DNA from 2 places in the Paenibacillus sp. WLX2291 genome. Region 2 is predicted to be linked to the other one. Evidence: riboswitches for the same ligand, from Rfam matches in the RefSeq annotation. Region 2 holds a riboswitch; the other holds the start of a gene.
What was found. A riboswitch is a leader RNA that binds a small molecule or an ion and turns the genes downstream of it on or off. The one in region 2 is predicted to bind cyclic di-AMP.

Region 1 (8,376 bases), 400 kb from region 2:
AGTATATCGGCATCCGTTATAACGAGAACATAGCGTTCCCATTTCATATATACGATTAGTTACTTGTGTCGCTTCCATTACCGACAATGGATTGAAGAGTCGGATTCACATCGCTATCTACATATTTACGAACGATTGCAACCTCAACGCGGCGGTTTTTGGCACGTCCGACATTGGTTGAGTTGTCGGCAATCGGATGATACTGACCATAGCCGATTGCACTGAATTTACGTGGGTCGAGTTTCTGGTTGAGCAATAGAATTTGCATAAAGTTCAGTGCACGGTCCGAACTCAGATTCCAGTTGGAAGTATATCTGGAGTTGGAGATCGGTACGTTATCTGTGTGACCGGAGACGATAATATCATAATCGGGAATCGCTTGTAAAATAGAGGATAAGGATTTGGCTAGCATACGAGAATCGGTTTTGACCGTTGCCTGACCGGAAGCGAACAGCGTATTATCGCTAATTGTTACTTTCAGTTCAGACTGGTTCAGCTTGGTCGTTAACTGAGAGCTGAGTCCGTTTTCTTTGATATACTGATCCAGTTTGCGTTTGAGATTCTCCAGATCTTGTTGTTCCTGCTTTTGCAGTGCTGCGCGCAACTTTTGCTGAGAAGACTTTTGTTCGGAATTATCAGCTGCGGCTGCGGTATTGTCTTGTTGATTTTTGCTCGGAACTTCACCTTCTGTTGGAGCCATCGCATTCTCATCCAGTACACCACTACCGCCGGTAAAGGCAGCGCTCATTGCTTTGGCCATCTGTTGGAACTTGGCAGCATCCAGCGAGCTCATGGAGAACAGGGTAATAAAGAGTGCTAACAGCAGGGTCATCAAGTCGGAATAGGGGAGCAACCAGCTCTCATCGGCATGCTCCTCATGGGGTTCATGTCGTTTACCCTTCTTGCTCACCGCCGCCGCCTCCTTCCTGTTGTCCCTCTAGCTCAATTTTTTCCGTTGGAGTCAGGAACACTGCCAGTTTTTGACTGATTGCCATGGTCGATACGCCGGATTGAATCGATAGCAAACCTTCGACCATCATCAGCTTAATCTCCACTTCTGCTTTGGACAGACGCTTCAATTTATTGGCCATCGGATGCCACAATACATAACCGGTAAAGATACCGAGAACCGTTGCGATAAACGCACCAGCGATCGCGTGGGAGAGCTTTTCCATATCACTCAAATCGGCAAGGGCGGCGATCAGACCGACAACCGCACCGAGTACCCCGAGTGTAGGAGCATACATACCCGCCTGTGAGAAGATCAACGCGCCAGAGCGGTGACGTTCCTCGGTAGCATTAATATCTTCCATCAGTACATCCTGCACAAACTCCTGATCATTACCATCAATGATCATCCGCATTCCATTGCGGAGAAAGGAATTGTCGATTTCTTCAACTTTGGACTCCAGCGCCAGCAAACCTTCGCGGCGAGTAATCGAAGCCCAATCCATGAATGTACGAACCAGTTCCTTTTTGTCGAGCAGGGTCTGGTTTTTGAAAATGATCCCGAACAGCTTCGGAACACGTTTGACTTCGGGCATCGGGAAAGCCATAAAGATCGTTGCGGCTGTACCTACGAGGATGATAACATAAGCAGCCGGGTTATTAACCAGACTGACCAGGGGAGCACCCTTGAGGATCATACCGACAACTAGAGAGAGAACCCCGAGTACCAGACCAAGAATTGTTGAAATTTGCATAATACACCTCGTCCATGAGTATATGTTGTATTGCCTGCATCATTCTCTTCCATGGAATGATGGCATTGCTTCATTCGCTGATACTTTTGTTATCGACAGAATATGATGCTTTATGAAGAGTTTTTTGAGTTATAATGGAAAGAAGTTGGCAATTGTAACAATATTGACAGATGGACTGGAGGTTCGTTATGGGCGTTAAGCATGGACGCGAGTATGAGGATATACTGACAGATTTGACGACAGCACTGGACTTGATTCCCGATTGTTATCTGTTTTTTCAGATGCCGCCGGAAGAATGGGCAGGACTGCAACCGGATGAGCGTCGGGAAGTACAGGAAGCGCTAGCAGAGGATCTTTTTTATGCGCTGGGTTCTGAACCTTCCATTCAGGTTGGTAGCGGAGTAGTCATTTATGCAGCAGATACGCATCGAATCGATATTTTGATTGGAGAAACGGAAATGACCTTTGTTCCGCTCATCTGATGAAGACCGTGATATGAATATAAATGGGTAAATCAAAAAGACCAGATTGTGGGAGATAGCTGCATGCTTCTCTAAGCGATCTGGTCTTTTGGCATTAGGAAGGGAACGAGAATCATAATGTCGTTACCGATATTCGATATACAGAGTTTCTTGATAGAGGTTACAGATTACGCTGTATCTTCACCTTGCTCATACACCATACAGTAAAATGGCTTCATGCCATCTGGTGTGCGGCGGTCATACGTATCGGTAATATGAAAATCAGCCTTTTGGTATGTGCGAATAGCGCGCTGATTCCAGGTGAGGACTTCCAAATCAATCTCTGCTTCAGGTTGACGTGTGATTGCTTCCTGAGTAATAACGCGGACAAAATGTTCACCGTATCCGTTACCACACAGATCAGGTCGCATGCCAACCCCCAATCTGATCGTACCTTCTAGCGGGAAAAATTGAGCAAAGCCACATAACACACCATCGGCGTCCATTACAGAAGCATATTGCTGACAACGTAGCTGCGGATCGCCAAACTCGACCTCCAGTTGCTTCATTTGCTCCCACGGCATCCAGCCATAAATATCGTACGGCGCCTCATATACCCATGTACAAATATCAGCCGCATGAGCTTCCGTCATTGGCGTGACTGCAAAGGGTGGGGTCAGGGAAACGGGCATAAGAGATTGCTCCTTTAACATATGATTTAACAACGCAAAACACGGGTATAAATTAAAAAATAATTCAAATAAATAATGGAAAACGTGTTTACCATAATTACGAGATGTTTAATAAATAGTAGACATAATTATAGATGTTGTTCCAAAATCTTATTTAACTTTTTAATGAAAAAGTGTAACTAATCCAATATTTTCTTCGTTTATATAGTATAGAACAAAATAAAAAAACCGCAAAAGATTCTGGCGGGAATCTCTTACGGTTAGTAAATAAAAATGATCAAACAGATAAAAGTCGTATATTAATTGTCGGTTGCAAACGTGTCAAAGCTGTAGTTGCTCATTACGCGTTTTGCGCCGACATAACGTTCTGCATAGTAGTCCATGCTCAGGTTGTCGATGCGTACGCCTCTGGATGTAGAAGCATGTGCAAATTGCGTGCTGCTTACCATGACTCCAACATGTGAAACTCCTGCTCCAGTCGTGTTGAAGAAGACGAGGTCTCCAGCTTGCAGATTGTCTCTGCTTACTGCGTCGCCTACTTGGAATTGCGATGTGGATTGACGCGGTAGATCGATGTTCATTTTACCGAATACATATTGAGTGAATCCGGAGCAATCGAAACCGTTAAATGAAGTTCCCCCGATGCGGTACGGTGTTCCCATTGCTGGATCAATGATCTGGTCCATTTTAGAATCAGCATGTGCACTGCTATTCCCCATAACAGTAAATGCAATTGCGAATCCCATAAGTGCGGCGGTTAGTTTCTTTTTCATGTTCAAAATCATTTGTCCCCTTCCAATGCCTACGAGGTTAGCTTAAGGATTCGGTAGAAGGCTTCCCCTATGATCCCTCTCTTGCAAGATCAATTCACCCAAAACGGTTCCCCCGTTTCCCGGTGCCACGGAATTTGGCTTTACGCTTGATTAATGCACCGTATGACGTATGACGATATCCAACTTTTTCGACAAAATTCAGCTTTTCTGGTAAAAGTTACAAGATAACCTTCTAAAGTTTACAAAGTTGTTACTAAAAACTCGCTGGGTTTATTCTAACAGAGCTTTTTTACTTTGGCAACGTTTGATAACTGTTTTTCTATGAAAATTATTGTCATCTTTATGACATGGCATGGTGAAAACCGCGCCAATAAAGGGATTACATTTATTAAAAAAAATTCATTTTTAAGCGTAAAGTGATGATTGTTTACGCGCAAACTGGATGATTCGTGATTACTTTCCTTTTTTTCGGTCATTTTTTTGTAAACTTTAGACTTTTGCCGATATTTGTTTTAATTTTTTGATACTTTATATGACATAAGCGGCGTAGAATTGGCTTTTTGACCCCAAACCGCTACAATCATGGTAAAATCAATCATATGAAGATATCGGTTCATACTTGAACAGAAAAGGAGTTATTTTTATCATGGATCAAAATCAACAACCTGAACAACAACCTGCCAAAAAATCAATGTCTTTAAATATTATTAGCAGTAGCGCCAAGAGTACGAAACACAAAGGTTTTGGTGCTGGTTCTATCAATCTCAACAATGTTTCTCCTATTATTATTGACCGCGGCGAAGCCAGTATTGATATTGGCGCGATGCATGCGAAAAGTAAAGTAGAGCGTGGGATCAAATTCAGCGCCAATCGCGAAGACGTAGTAGATGGACGTCAAGTATGGGTCGTTTGGGTAGCGGTAGACAAGCAGCCGGAAGGCGGCAGTTATGCTGGAGCAACCGCATGTGAAATGTGGATTAATGAAGAAGACAAAAAAGGCTGGAAAATTCTCGCCGATCACGTCAACAAATTGGACTATGCGATTAAACGCCGTATTATGCTGAGTGAACTAGGTAGCGAAGACAAAGCAGCTTTGAAAAAGCTCTTGTCTACGCATAATGAAGACTGGTGGAACCGTTCGCCAGAGGAATTAAAAGAAGCGCTAGAAGGCTGACATTCGATGACTCGCCAAATGTGAATACGAATGAGATCCTGAATGTCAGGACTATCTGATGAAGTAACACATGGTAATGACCATTTGGCACGCACAAAATCGGTATTATCGTACGCCAATACTATATTGCCCACAAACGATGTACACAACATGAGGCTGGAGATCAACTGATTTCCAGTCTTTTTGCATAAATATTCATTATTATTCAATAAAATTTGAAGTAATTAACGCTACTCCCTGTATTTTCTGTACAAATTTATTCAAATTATGAAAAACGACCATGATAAACTGGAAAAAAAGGGTATAAATGATTAAATGCTTTTGACTCGTTATAAAAATGGGAAATTCCTTTCTTCAAGGTGCCTTACGTTGTTATAATTGCTGTACAGTCATCTTCGTAGGAAAAGCTAACCCTTGCGTGACTAAACTATGCTACAGATGGAGGGAGCAATATATGAACAACACTAGTGCTATTCATACGGGTATACCAGGACTGGATGATATTCTGTACGGAGGTATACCGCCGGGATCTGTCGTGATTTTGGAAGGCGAACCAGGAACCGGCAAGACGACGGTAGGCATACAATTTCTAGTGGAAGGTGCGGTTTCGTTTAACGAGCCTGGTATCTATATTACGTTTGAAGAATTGCCCGAACAAATTTACGAAGATGTAAAGGGGTTTGGATGGGATTTGCGTCAGCTGGAAAGAGAGAATAAGCTGCGCGTTATTTGTATGGAGCCAGATATTTTGCTGGATCAAATGTTACAGCCGGGCGGTATTTTTGAAAGTGTAGTCAGTGAGATCGGTTGTAAACGCGTAGTGATCGATAGTATCAGTCTATTCCGTCTCGTGAGTAGCGGCGATCAGGTGCGAAACAATGTGTATACGATTCGTAATATTATGCGTAAACACTCGCTGACTTCGCTCTTTATCCGTGAATATTCGGAGATTGGTGAATCCAATGTGCCGTTTGAGAATTACATTTGTGATGGTATTATCCGTCTGTCGCTGAAGCCGCTAATGGAGAAGTACCGCAAGCGTACAATCGAAGTGCTGAAGATGCGTGGTACTCGTATTATGGAAGGCGAGCATACGTATAAGTTTCTAAATCAGGGTGTGTATATCGTACCGTCACTGTCGATGGCAGAAGACAAGATTCTGATCAACGAGAGCGATGTACTGTCTACGGGTATTAAGACATTGGATGAGATGTTGGGTGGCGGCATTCCGCGCAGTAGTGTATATATGATTGATACGAACAGCAAAGCCAATTATCGCTATCTCTTATCGTCGATTTATGCACAGCGTATCAAAGATGGTGACTGTACCGTGACGATGATGTCTGGCAATACGTCGCTAGATACATTTGCCGATACGATTGAACTGTTTGGCGTTTCTCTTCGAGAGGCGGCAGAGCATAATAAGGCATTCTTTATCGAGCATTACCGAAGGGCTGTCGACGCCAATTTGGAAAAGGCAATGATTCGCGTAGACAAAGTGGACAATGAAGATTATGCGCAGGTGTTGAATGATCGCCTTGCACCGATTTTTGAATGTGAGGATCATTGTGATCGTCGTTGGTTTGTGTATTATGACCTGAACACGATCATCTCGGAACGCGGACGCGATTTCCTGCTACGTTACTTTGCTGAGGAGATGTCGATGTGGCGTGCACTTGGTATTACGATTGTAGTACATTGCAATTTTGCGGAGATTGGACAGGAAACGGCATCCTTCCTGGAACGGACCTGTAATGGTGTCATCCGTACCTGGGTCGATGGGAATTATCAGTATCTACAGGTTACCAAGTCCCCGAGTGGTCGCGTATCCGCGCCGCACATTATTGCGAACGCAGACAAAGAGCCATTTGTACAGCTGATCTAAGGAGGGATAGGAACCGTATGGTAGCAGAAAGTGATGTAATTACTTTGCAGATGGAATGCACGCTGTTTTTTGAGAACAACCCATATGCGATTGAAACGAGTAGCGGCCTGTCCAAAAGGCTGGGACGTAGTCAACAGGTTACCGAGCGAGCATTGAATCGTCTGGCGGAGATGGCTATCCTGGAGAAAAATGGGGATGGTGTACGTGCCATTTACCGTTACAAGGCTCCTTATATTCAGACAGAAGTGGATTTGAGCGCCTATGATTGAAACATACATGATCAATGACATTCGGGATATATGCCAAGAGCTTCAGGATACTTACGCTCAATTGACTGAATTGCTTATTTTTATAACGGATCATGAAGGTCGCATTATTACGGCGCCATCGCATTTGCGGAGTAGTTCGGTGTTTGAACAATATGCGGGTGAACTGAACGAGATGTTCCGGCAGGAGATTGAGAATCTGCGCGGGGTGAAGCATACGATTTTGTCAGATCAGTGGATACCGGGAGTACGGTGGTTGATCTCGCCGATTGCATTTGACCAGCCGTTGTCCGGTCTATTCGTATGGGCAGGGATTCTGATTCAAGCGGGTACACGTCAGGGCATCATATCACATCCGAATTTTGTGCAGCCAACCAGTGATATACCAGCAGGATTTTTTGAGGCGATTCAGGACTGGATTCGCAGTGTGCCGGAAACGACGCCGGAGCAGGAGCTATTCAAGCGTGAGAAGATTACGAAGCTTGCCCACGCTCTGTCGTTGATCCTCAAGTCTAGCTATAAGGAGAAGAGGCTAACCGATCGATTGGTAGCGCTGAATGATACGCTGTCTGCTGATCAGAATGCGTCACATCCGATTGAGGAGATTACGCGTGCAGTATTATCGACGAGTGATCTGGCGGATGTATTCGGTTTTGCACTTCGTACAGGTCCAGGCAAGTATACGATTGTGAACAGTATTGGTCCTTCGTCTGCCGAACTGAATGGAGCTGTATTCCATGAAGGCGAAGGTTTCCTCGGACAGGCAGTACTCAGTGCACAGCCAACGCGCTGGAACAATGTGGATCGTGATCCGCGCAGTAACTTTTTCCTGCAAAAAGGGGTACCGCAAGTCCATGAAGTGCAAGGGTTCCCGATTCGGTATGATGACGAAGTGTATGGATTGCTGTTTGGAGTGAGCTTCAAGGAGCGTTCGGTGCCGGGTCTGCATTTCCAGTTTGAGGAGACCATGATCTCACTGATGGGCTGGTACATCGCTAACCATTTGACGTATGAAAAGATGGAAAAGCAGTTGCAGCGCTTCAAGCCGCTCATCGAACTGTCCCGTCTGATCGTATCGGTGCAGGATGCGCAGCGCGTCATGTTTATGCTGGTCGATATGAGTCTGAATCTGGTATGGAATCCGTCGGCATCCATCGTTGTACATCGTACATCCGATGATGGCAAGATTCAGATGGTGGCGCGCGGTATGCAAAGTCCCAATGGGGAAACATATGCCAAGGATATTGCTCGCCGTTATCTGGAAGCAGGCGATAATCCATCTGCCAACTATTACATTAACAACAATACGCCGTTCTCGCTGATGCTGGAATATCCGATCGTTTATGGTAATCGTGTTCGCGCTGTACTGGCGGTAGCGGTTAGCGATGAACAGGAAGGCGAAGAGTGTCGCGAGATTCTGTC
Region 2 (8,376 bases):
CTCTTCCAGATTGGCTTTCATTCGCTGTACCGCAACGATATGTAGATCGATTGCCCCCAGCTGCTCCAGCAGATCGTTAATTAGCGAACTCCCGGTCATTTCTTCCCAGAAGGAACGAACCGATTGCCCGATAATGAGCTGGGTGACCTGACTGCGGTGTGCTGCCGTCGCAATCGCTTCTGAGAGATCGCGTCCTTCGCGCTGAACGACCATAAAGTTGCCCCCGGCTTCTTCGGTCAACTTTTTCCAGCTGTTGTAATAATTCTGGTCGTCCATATCCAATTCGCTCACGGGTTCATCCAGTATACTCAGTACGATCAGTGGTGCCTGAAGCAGCTGGGCAAGCCGGATACCGCGCCGGATCAGCCGTTCACCATTCAGATTGTAATGTACACCGACCATGATCTTTTCTTCGTGCATGACCTGTAACGCCCCTTTATATAAGTATCAATTGTCATATATCGAACCACTGTGACCCAAAGCGGCTAACAAGCCGTTTGTTCACGCCTATACAGACACTTAACCACCACAGACTAAAAAGAATAATATGCGCTGCAATAATGATTCAAAAAATTTCGTTCCACTGGTAAAGAAGACGTTACGCTACCCGCATCCAAGCTACTCTTTTCAGCATTTGCAGCACCAAGCAGACTTTTATGCCAGTCCACCAGCGCTTCGCCTGCCAGATGCGTACGGGTGAAGCCCCATTGCGACTCATGCTGCTGAATATACTGTATCGCCTGCAAGCTCGTCTGTCCTTTTAAGCGTGTGAAGACAGATGCCCATTTCACCAGATCAAGATGGGTCGTACCGTCGGAAAATTCAAATTCCGCCCAGCCTGCTACACCATTTCCGCAGACACGCAGCAATCCGCAATGTAGAAATTCGCAATGATCCGGCAATGCTAGCCGTTGATGGTCATACACAAACAGCTCCATATGCCGAATACGCGCAGTATCAACAACAGAACAATGGGAACGGACGAGATCTTCAACTAGCGGAACAGCAGTCATGATCATTTTTACATACACTCCTTGTAATGTAAGGTTTCGTTGTGAGCCATCATAGGGCATTTCCGTGATAGCGTAAATGAAATCCAACTGTGATCCTTGCCGATTTGGGATGGAAGATGCTCATGTAATCGGATTCATCTTAGCGATTCATAGCCACATCATCATAATGCTCCGTTTTTCTGTTCTTTTCACAAAATTGCAGGAAAATGAAATAATATGGCGTAAGCAGGCGAATACGAGAGAAAAGTCATTGCATCATTTGCCTGAACCATCAAATTGGCACAAAACCGCATTCCGTCTGCCTTTACTTTGAACGTGGACGGGAGTATGATTCGTCTCAAGTTCATAAATTTCGGCATACGATGATATTCGTATGCTGTTACCAGCTGAATGTCTGTACGTTGTACTGCCATCTGGGTAGATTCGTGCGGAGAGCGGGGGAACCAGCGAAAAGTGCCATAGGTGCTTTTCAGGGGTGAATCGGAACAAAGATGCCTGTTATGTACAACAGCATCGAATCCGTAGGGAGACTCTTACTCCCGAATCCGTCAGCTAACCTCGTAAGCTGAATTAAGAGAGGCGACAATGATCATGACATCCGGTAGGACACAGGTGTGTGCTGTTCGGAATGCTTGAGAAGCGGCGAGGGTACCTCTTGTGCGCTTCTTTTTTGTTTGCCTTCACACATTGGAGGAGAAAAGAGATGGAGTTGGAGCAGGAATCGGAGTTACCAAGGCCCTACGTGCTGGTATCTCCGGCGACGCGGGCAGGAGAGCAGTTTATGCAGCTGCTCAAAGTAAAAGGTATTGATTTTGCCGCGATCGTGAACAGCTATAGTGAGAAAGTCAAAATGGAACGGATGGGCATCCATCATGTGCTGCTGCTGGATACTCAGCGTCAGGATGAGTGGTGTCTACCGCAGATGACGGTCGGTAAAGTATATCTGTTTGAACGGAGCTTGCCCCTGTGCTGCCGTTATATCCAGATGTGCCGTTCATGGACGAGCGATCCGATCTATGTCATTACTGAAAGCAGCAATTCACGCATGATTTACAAAGGTCTGGGCGCGGATCATATTGTCCATACGAATGGCGGCAGTGTCGCCTTTTTGTTGTGACAGGGCGCACAGGCTCATCTCCACTAGAAGCGGGTATAATGATAAAGAATCCACCATCATGCCGCTGCATGCCGTTCTTATCGGTAGCAGACGGTACATACTTACACTTATGAAGTTTGGAGATGATCGTATGACGGACAAAGTAGCACTCATTGCCGGAGCAACCGGATTGGTAGGCAGCGCGCTAACTTCTATACTGCTGGACGCGCCGGAATATCGGCAAATCGTCGTTCTGGTGCGCAAACGTGTGCCGGAATGGGACAACACGCCCCGCATTACCCAGATCCTCGTAGATTACGAGCGGCTAGAAGACCATCTGGACGACCTTGTTGCCGATGATGTGTACTGTTGTCTAGGTACTACGATCAAACAAGCCGGTACACAGGACAATATGTACCGGATCGATGTGACGTATCCGCTGCGCGTAGCAGAACTGGCGAAGCGGCAAGGCGCAACCCAGCTGTTGCTAGTGAGCGCGATGGGAGCAGATCGCACATCCAAGATATTTTATAACCGTATCAAAGGCGAGTTGGAGCACAAGCTGGTTGGGCTGGATTATCCGTCCTTCTCCGCAGCGCGTCCCTCACTATTGCTCGGGGAACGACAAGAATTACGCACTGGCGAGCGCATCGGTGCCGTTCTCGCCAAAGTGCTATCGCCGCTTATGGGCGGGGCGTTAGCCAAGTACAAAGCAATTCCTGCCGAAAAGGTAGCGAGAGCGCTATACCGGATGGCGTGCATGGAGCAGCGGGGTGTACATGTGTACAACTCCGATCGTCTGCATGAGCTGGGAGATGTGCCGGATTCCGCAACGCAGCGGGTTACTTCCTGAATCCGATATTCGCGCATACTATACGTCATCGGGCAAAGAGGATACAATAAAGGTTGGCGAATGTGCATATTTCGGTAGTTTGCTGTGTTGGGTAGGCAATAATATAAGCATGCTTGCGCGGTGCACAAGAATACGAAATGATGATTGCGCCAGATTAAGATGATGGGCAGCAGGATGCTGCCGCGAAATGGAGAATGGATCATGCCTCAATTGGACGACAAACAGGCGGCAACCCAGATTGAGAAATGGATTGCCTTTTACGATATGGATAACCCGAAAGCATGGGACAAAGACGATTATGCTTTTGTGCAGCAATCGTGCCGTCACATGCGCACAGCGGTGCAAACATTGCGCGGCAAAGGAAATGTTAGCCCGGCAGAACGCAAGAAGATCGCCAGCGGGCTGGAGGATTTTATCGAGGATTCGTTTATGGACGATCCGAATGAATGGGAACCGGAAAATCGCGCCTTTGTCAAACAGGCAATGGCAGCGCTGCGTCATGCAGCCGGTGTACTGAAGAAGTAGGAATGAGCTGTAAAATGAAGGGCAACGTCGCCGAGCGGCGGCAATGCCCGAACAGCAGGAGGTTGGTATGAATAGTAATCCGGAACTTAAACCGGTCGCGGAACATAAGCTGGAGATCGAGCTTTGCCCTGCGGCGGACAAGCATATTATTTGCAATATGTATCCCTTTTACCTGTATGACATGTCGGAAATCTGGGATCGTACACCGAACCGGTACGGTGTATTTGAGGAAGATGATCGCTGCGCAACGCTGGCACAGCAAAGTGATGTGTTCAAAATCTGGTGGCAACATCCCGGTATTTTGTTCCCGTTTCTGTTGCGCGTGGATGGTATTCCGGCAGGCTTTGCGCTCGTCTCTACACCACCGTACATTCCGCATGGGGAGCAGGCGCAGTATTTTCTGCATGAGTTTTTCCTAATGCGTTCGTTCCGTGGTAAAGGGCTGGCACAGCAGGCAGCAACGCATATATTTGAACAATTCAAAGGTAGCTGGGCGCTGCATACGAATGCGACCGGGCGCAATATGCACACCCGTCGTTTCTGGCGTCATTTGCTGGCTGATTATACAAATTATAAATATGACGAGGAACCGCTGGAAACCCCAGAGCAGGATCAATTGCTGGCATATCGCTTTAACAATGCCTGATCGTCTGAATGATTGGCGATCTTACTGGCGGCAACAAAATGTGCGTAATAGAGCATCACTGGTGATGCAGATGAAGTAGGCAGCACCTGGTATCATCCCCTCAAGGTAGACAGTGAACAAAGACCTCATGGCACAATGAGATCAACACTGGAAACCAGAGGGGCTTTTTGTTATGTGTATCTATTCATGAATGGTGCAAATGAGGTTGGAAGCGACGAATGAGAGCATGCGTATTCATTAAAGTGTGTTGTTCACTTGTGCTTCCATCCGCTCGCGTTGAAATTTGCTGCCGAATGATATACATTTAGCTAGAAACGGAGGGGGAACGAAGATGAGTCAAACCGCAGAACAAGCTTTTGCCAGAGCATTGGTTCAATCTCTGATCGGGGAAAGAGGGCATTTGCCGATTGCCAAAGCATTATCCGATATTGATCTGGAGCTGTCCGGGCAGCGTGTAGACGGCTTGCCGTACACGATCCATCAGCTGATCAGCCATATGACGTACTGGCAGGATTTCATGCTCGCTCATGTCCGTGGTGAACAGCCGCAGCGTCCGCCGATTCCAGCGGAGAGCTGGCCACAGGAAAGTCGTGCCGCCGATGAGACATCGTGGCAGCAAGTGTTGGACGATTTCTTGCAGGGCATCGATAGTGCCTGTGAGTTGGCGCAGACGTTGGAGCTGGCGACACCGCTCACTCATATCCCAACAGAGACGGTTGCCGGATTCCTGCGCAATATCGCATCCCACAATACGTATCACCTTGGCGAGATTGTGATCATCCGCAGATTGCTGGGAGCATGGCCGCCACCGGGCGGAGGCTATCCAGCGTAAAAGGATTGTGCTGCTTGCAAGTCTTGAACGATTGAAGCAACGAATGCTGTTACAACAGAATGTAGCGGATGTATGATGTATACGATGAAGTGAATATAGCAAACAAAGACCACAGCGTATTCCGGTAAAGGAGAGCTGTGGTCTTGTATATTCTACTGAGGGGTAATTACATTAGACGAAAATATGGTTGATCTGTTCAATCTCTTGTGGAGTTAGCTGCACATCCAGTGTTTTCAGATTATCCAGCACCTGATCGGAGCGTTTAGCACCCGGGATGATCGCGTCGATGGAGTCGCGAGTCAGATACCATGCGAGCACGATATGCGCGATCTCTACGCCTTTGGCACGGGCGATTGGACGCAGTTTCTCGACTTTTTCCAGATTGTGCTGGAACGCTTCGCCTGCGAACAATGGGTCTTGTGCACGCAGATCGTTGAAGCGCGTCTCGCTATTATATTTACCAGCCAGCAGACCAGATGCTAGTGGGAAGTATGGGATAAAGCTGATATTCTGCTCTGCGGTATATGGCAGTAGATCCTGCTCGGCATCGCGTTTGAACAGATTGTAATGGGATTGCAGCACATCGACATGACCGTCTTTGTTCGCTTCCTTCAACTGATCGATCGAAAAGTTGGATACGCCGATGGCACGGATTTTGCCTTCGTCTTTGAGCTTTTTCAGCTCGCCTACGGCTTCATCCTTCGGTGTGGACTCATCCGGGAAGTGGATGTAGAACAGATCGATATAGTCAGTTTGCAGACGCTTCAGGCTGCTCTCCACGCTGTCACGCAGAAAGGCTGGCGAATTGTCGATGCTCACATCGCCTTGTTCATTGAATTTGTGTGCACCTTTGGTAGCGATGACCAGTTCATCGCGCTTGCCGATTTCTTTGAGTACTTCGCCGATTAGCTCCTCGGAACGTTTCGGGCCATAGATGAATGCAGTATCGATAAAGTTCAGCCCGTTGGCAACCGCCGTGCGTACCACTTCCTTACCAGCTTCCTCATCCAGATTCGGATACAGGTTATGCCCGCCAACTGCATTGGCTCCCAGCCCGATTGGATTCACCCACAGATCGCTTTTACCTAGACGTGTTTTGTTCGACATATTCATTCATCTCCTTGTACGTAGTGTGCTTCCCATTGTAGCAGAATTATTTACCAAGTGAAAAGGTCGGGATAATATGATCAATGGTATACATGCGAAATGTTGATTGCTATGTGTATAGGATGATATATATGCCTTGATTGTTGTTGATAAGGCAACAGTTACATATTAGCCAATGTGGATGTGGGTTGAAACGTTTGTGTGGGACATAAGAGAGTTAAACATCATATACAAGTGATGTTACATAGAAAAAACCTGATCAGCCTTTGATATACGCTATCGAGGACTAATCAGGTTTTATAAAATAATATAATATTAAAAATCGTATCTGTACCGTAATTTAATATGCAGGATATTTTTTAATGCAAACCTAATATCAATTTTCTTTTAGTTTCCAAATGGTCTGCTTATTCATATAAAAATCGATAAGATCACTCACATAACCTTGACCATCTGATAAAATGACAATCCCAAAATCTCCAGCATGATTTGGCAAAGTAGAGAATGATGGTGTTTGCACAGGTAATGATTTCAATTGTTGAGCATTGATTTTGTAAGTAATCGGTTTAGTAGAGATCGTATTCATATACAGATCACCTGCTGGGTTAAAAGCAAGATCATAAATCGATTCTTTTGTCGTTGCTGTAATCAGTGTTAATTTGTCGAGATTGACTCCACTCAGACGAAATACTTTATAAATAGACTGATCATTATTTTTGGAGCGATGCGAAACATATAATCTTCCCTGTGGATCAAAGGCCATACCAGTTATAGAACCGGAAGCTAGATCAGAGGATTGCGAAACAAACGGCATATACGTCCTGCTGCTTTGCATGAGTTCACTCGCTGTCAGTGTTTTTCCAGATTGAAGATATTTGGCATCGACTTTGAAAATCATATTGCTCATGCCTGAGCGCGTAAAGAATAAATCGCCATTTGCTTGTACAGCAAGCGCAGTTACATCATTGGTAGCTGCAAGTTTGGTTTTTTGGTTATCTTTCAGTGAGATTTGATACAATCCATAATTGGGATCATTAGTTAGCGGTGTACTGGTTATATATAGATTTTCTTTATTTGCATCCATAGCCTGAATCCCAATCATATACCAATCCGTAAGTTGAGGGGGAGCCAATTGTATCGTTAGTTGGCGCGTTTTCTCAATAGCGGGAATGCCGGCGGCATTGACTACATTGTAATGGATAGTATATATGCCCGTTTTATTTGTATCCAATTGCGATACACTTTTTCCTTCAAACGAATAAGTAACTGTAGCATGAAGATCGATATCTTTCTCATCTTCGATAAATACACCTGGATCTGGATAAGTATCGCCAACATAAGTAGTAACCTGTGTATGTCCATTCAATTTAATGATAGGTCTTGAATCCGGGAAAATACGTTTTAGACTGCTGCCATTGCTGTGATATGATTTACCGTCTGGCAAAAATAACAAGCCCAGCGTGTCTTTTTGCAACAGTTGATCACTTTTGTATGGTTGTATCTTATCACTAGAAATTGGAAACTTCCCTTTTAAAGCTGCTGCTGGAATTTTGTTTGTACCTATAGCAAAATCATAATATTCACTCCAGAGATTTGCTTTGAAATATAGATTACCTGATGTATCAAAACCGATACCATTGATGCCTTCCGTTTCTTCAATAACCGGTTCCAATAGTTTGGATGTTGTATTCCATCTCATTAGTCCATAGCCGTCCAGTTTCTGGTTATCAATGGAGACGTACAAACGATTGCTGGCGTCCATCGCAAGACCACTGATTCCCTTAACGGGCAAGTAAGCATAATTGATGCTTTTGGCAACTAGCTGTTCAGCAGTTATAGACTGTTTGAGAACGGTGGCATCTACTTTTTTGATATACGTATATTCCGGATTTTTAGCGTTAATAACTGGATAATACAAAGCACCTTTGGAATCGATAGCTATTGCACGTATAGGGAATTTAGTCGAGCCATAAACAAGCTGTGTTACCGTACGGGTATTCAGATCAACTTTGGATATGCCATTGTTCTGTTGTGCAATATATGCGGACTCTTTGAAATAGGCCATTCCATTCGGAGTTGGAATATTCAAGTTTTCCAAGCGATAAGCATCTACTACTGGTGGAGCAGCAGGGGCAGGGTCGCTAACAAACATTTTGCCTATTACTGCCTGCGGATAATCCAGATTACTGACAAAGCCTTGACCATCAGCAAGGAAAACAATGCCTGTGTTGTTAGAAGAACGGGACTCTACATATTGAAATTGTTGTTCAGTGATTGTGGGCTGAACTTCTACGAGTACAGTAC

Region 1: another riboswitch for cyclic di-AMP. It lies ahead of ACDE64_RS00420 (C40 family peptidase); the one in region 2 lies ahead of ACDE64_RS22695 (hypothetical protein).

Annotation. Positions count from the first base shown of each region.
Region 1 covers NZ_CP176755.1:93,016-101,391, forward strand. Annotated here, with positions in the region: gene motB (flagellar motor protein MotB) at 56-910, opposite strand; gene motA (flagellar motor stator protein MotA) at 894-1,703, opposite strand; gene ACDE64_RS00410 (hypothetical protein) at 1,892-2,185, shown strand; gene ACDE64_RS00415 (GNAT family N-acetyltransferase) at 2,353-2,856, opposite strand; gene ACDE64_RS00420 (C40 family peptidase) at 3,156-3,629, opposite strand; cyclic di-AMP (ydaO/yuaA leader) riboswitch at 3,641-3,779, opposite strand; gene ACDE64_RS00425 (YwhD family protein) at 4,276-4,803, shown strand; gene ACDE64_RS00430 (ATPase domain-containing protein) at 5,258-6,688, shown strand; gene ACDE64_RS00435 (hypothetical protein) at 6,706-6,957, shown strand; gene ACDE64_RS00440 (LuxR C-terminal-related transcriptional regulator) at 6,950-8,376, shown strand, end outside.
Region 2 covers NZ_CP176755.1:5,303,034-5,311,409, reverse strand. Annotated here, with positions in the region: gene ACDE64_RS22705 (universal stress protein) at 1-420, opposite strand, end outside; gene ACDE64_RS22700 (hypothetical protein) at 534-1,019, opposite strand; cyclic di-AMP (ydaO/yuaA leader) riboswitch at 1,388-1,595, shown strand; gene ACDE64_RS22695 (hypothetical protein) at 1,717-2,130, shown strand; gene ACDE64_RS22690 (oxidoreductase) at 2,261-2,962, shown strand; gene ACDE64_RS22685 (hypothetical protein) at 3,164-3,487, shown strand; gene ACDE64_RS22680 (GNAT family N-acetyltransferase) at 3,555-4,133, shown strand; gene ACDE64_RS22675 (DinB family protein) at 4,465-4,965, shown strand; gene ACDE64_RS22670 (aldo/keto reductase) at 5,137-6,072, opposite strand; gene ACDE64_RS22665 (immunoglobulin-like domain-containing protein) at 6,449-8,376, opposite strand, start outside.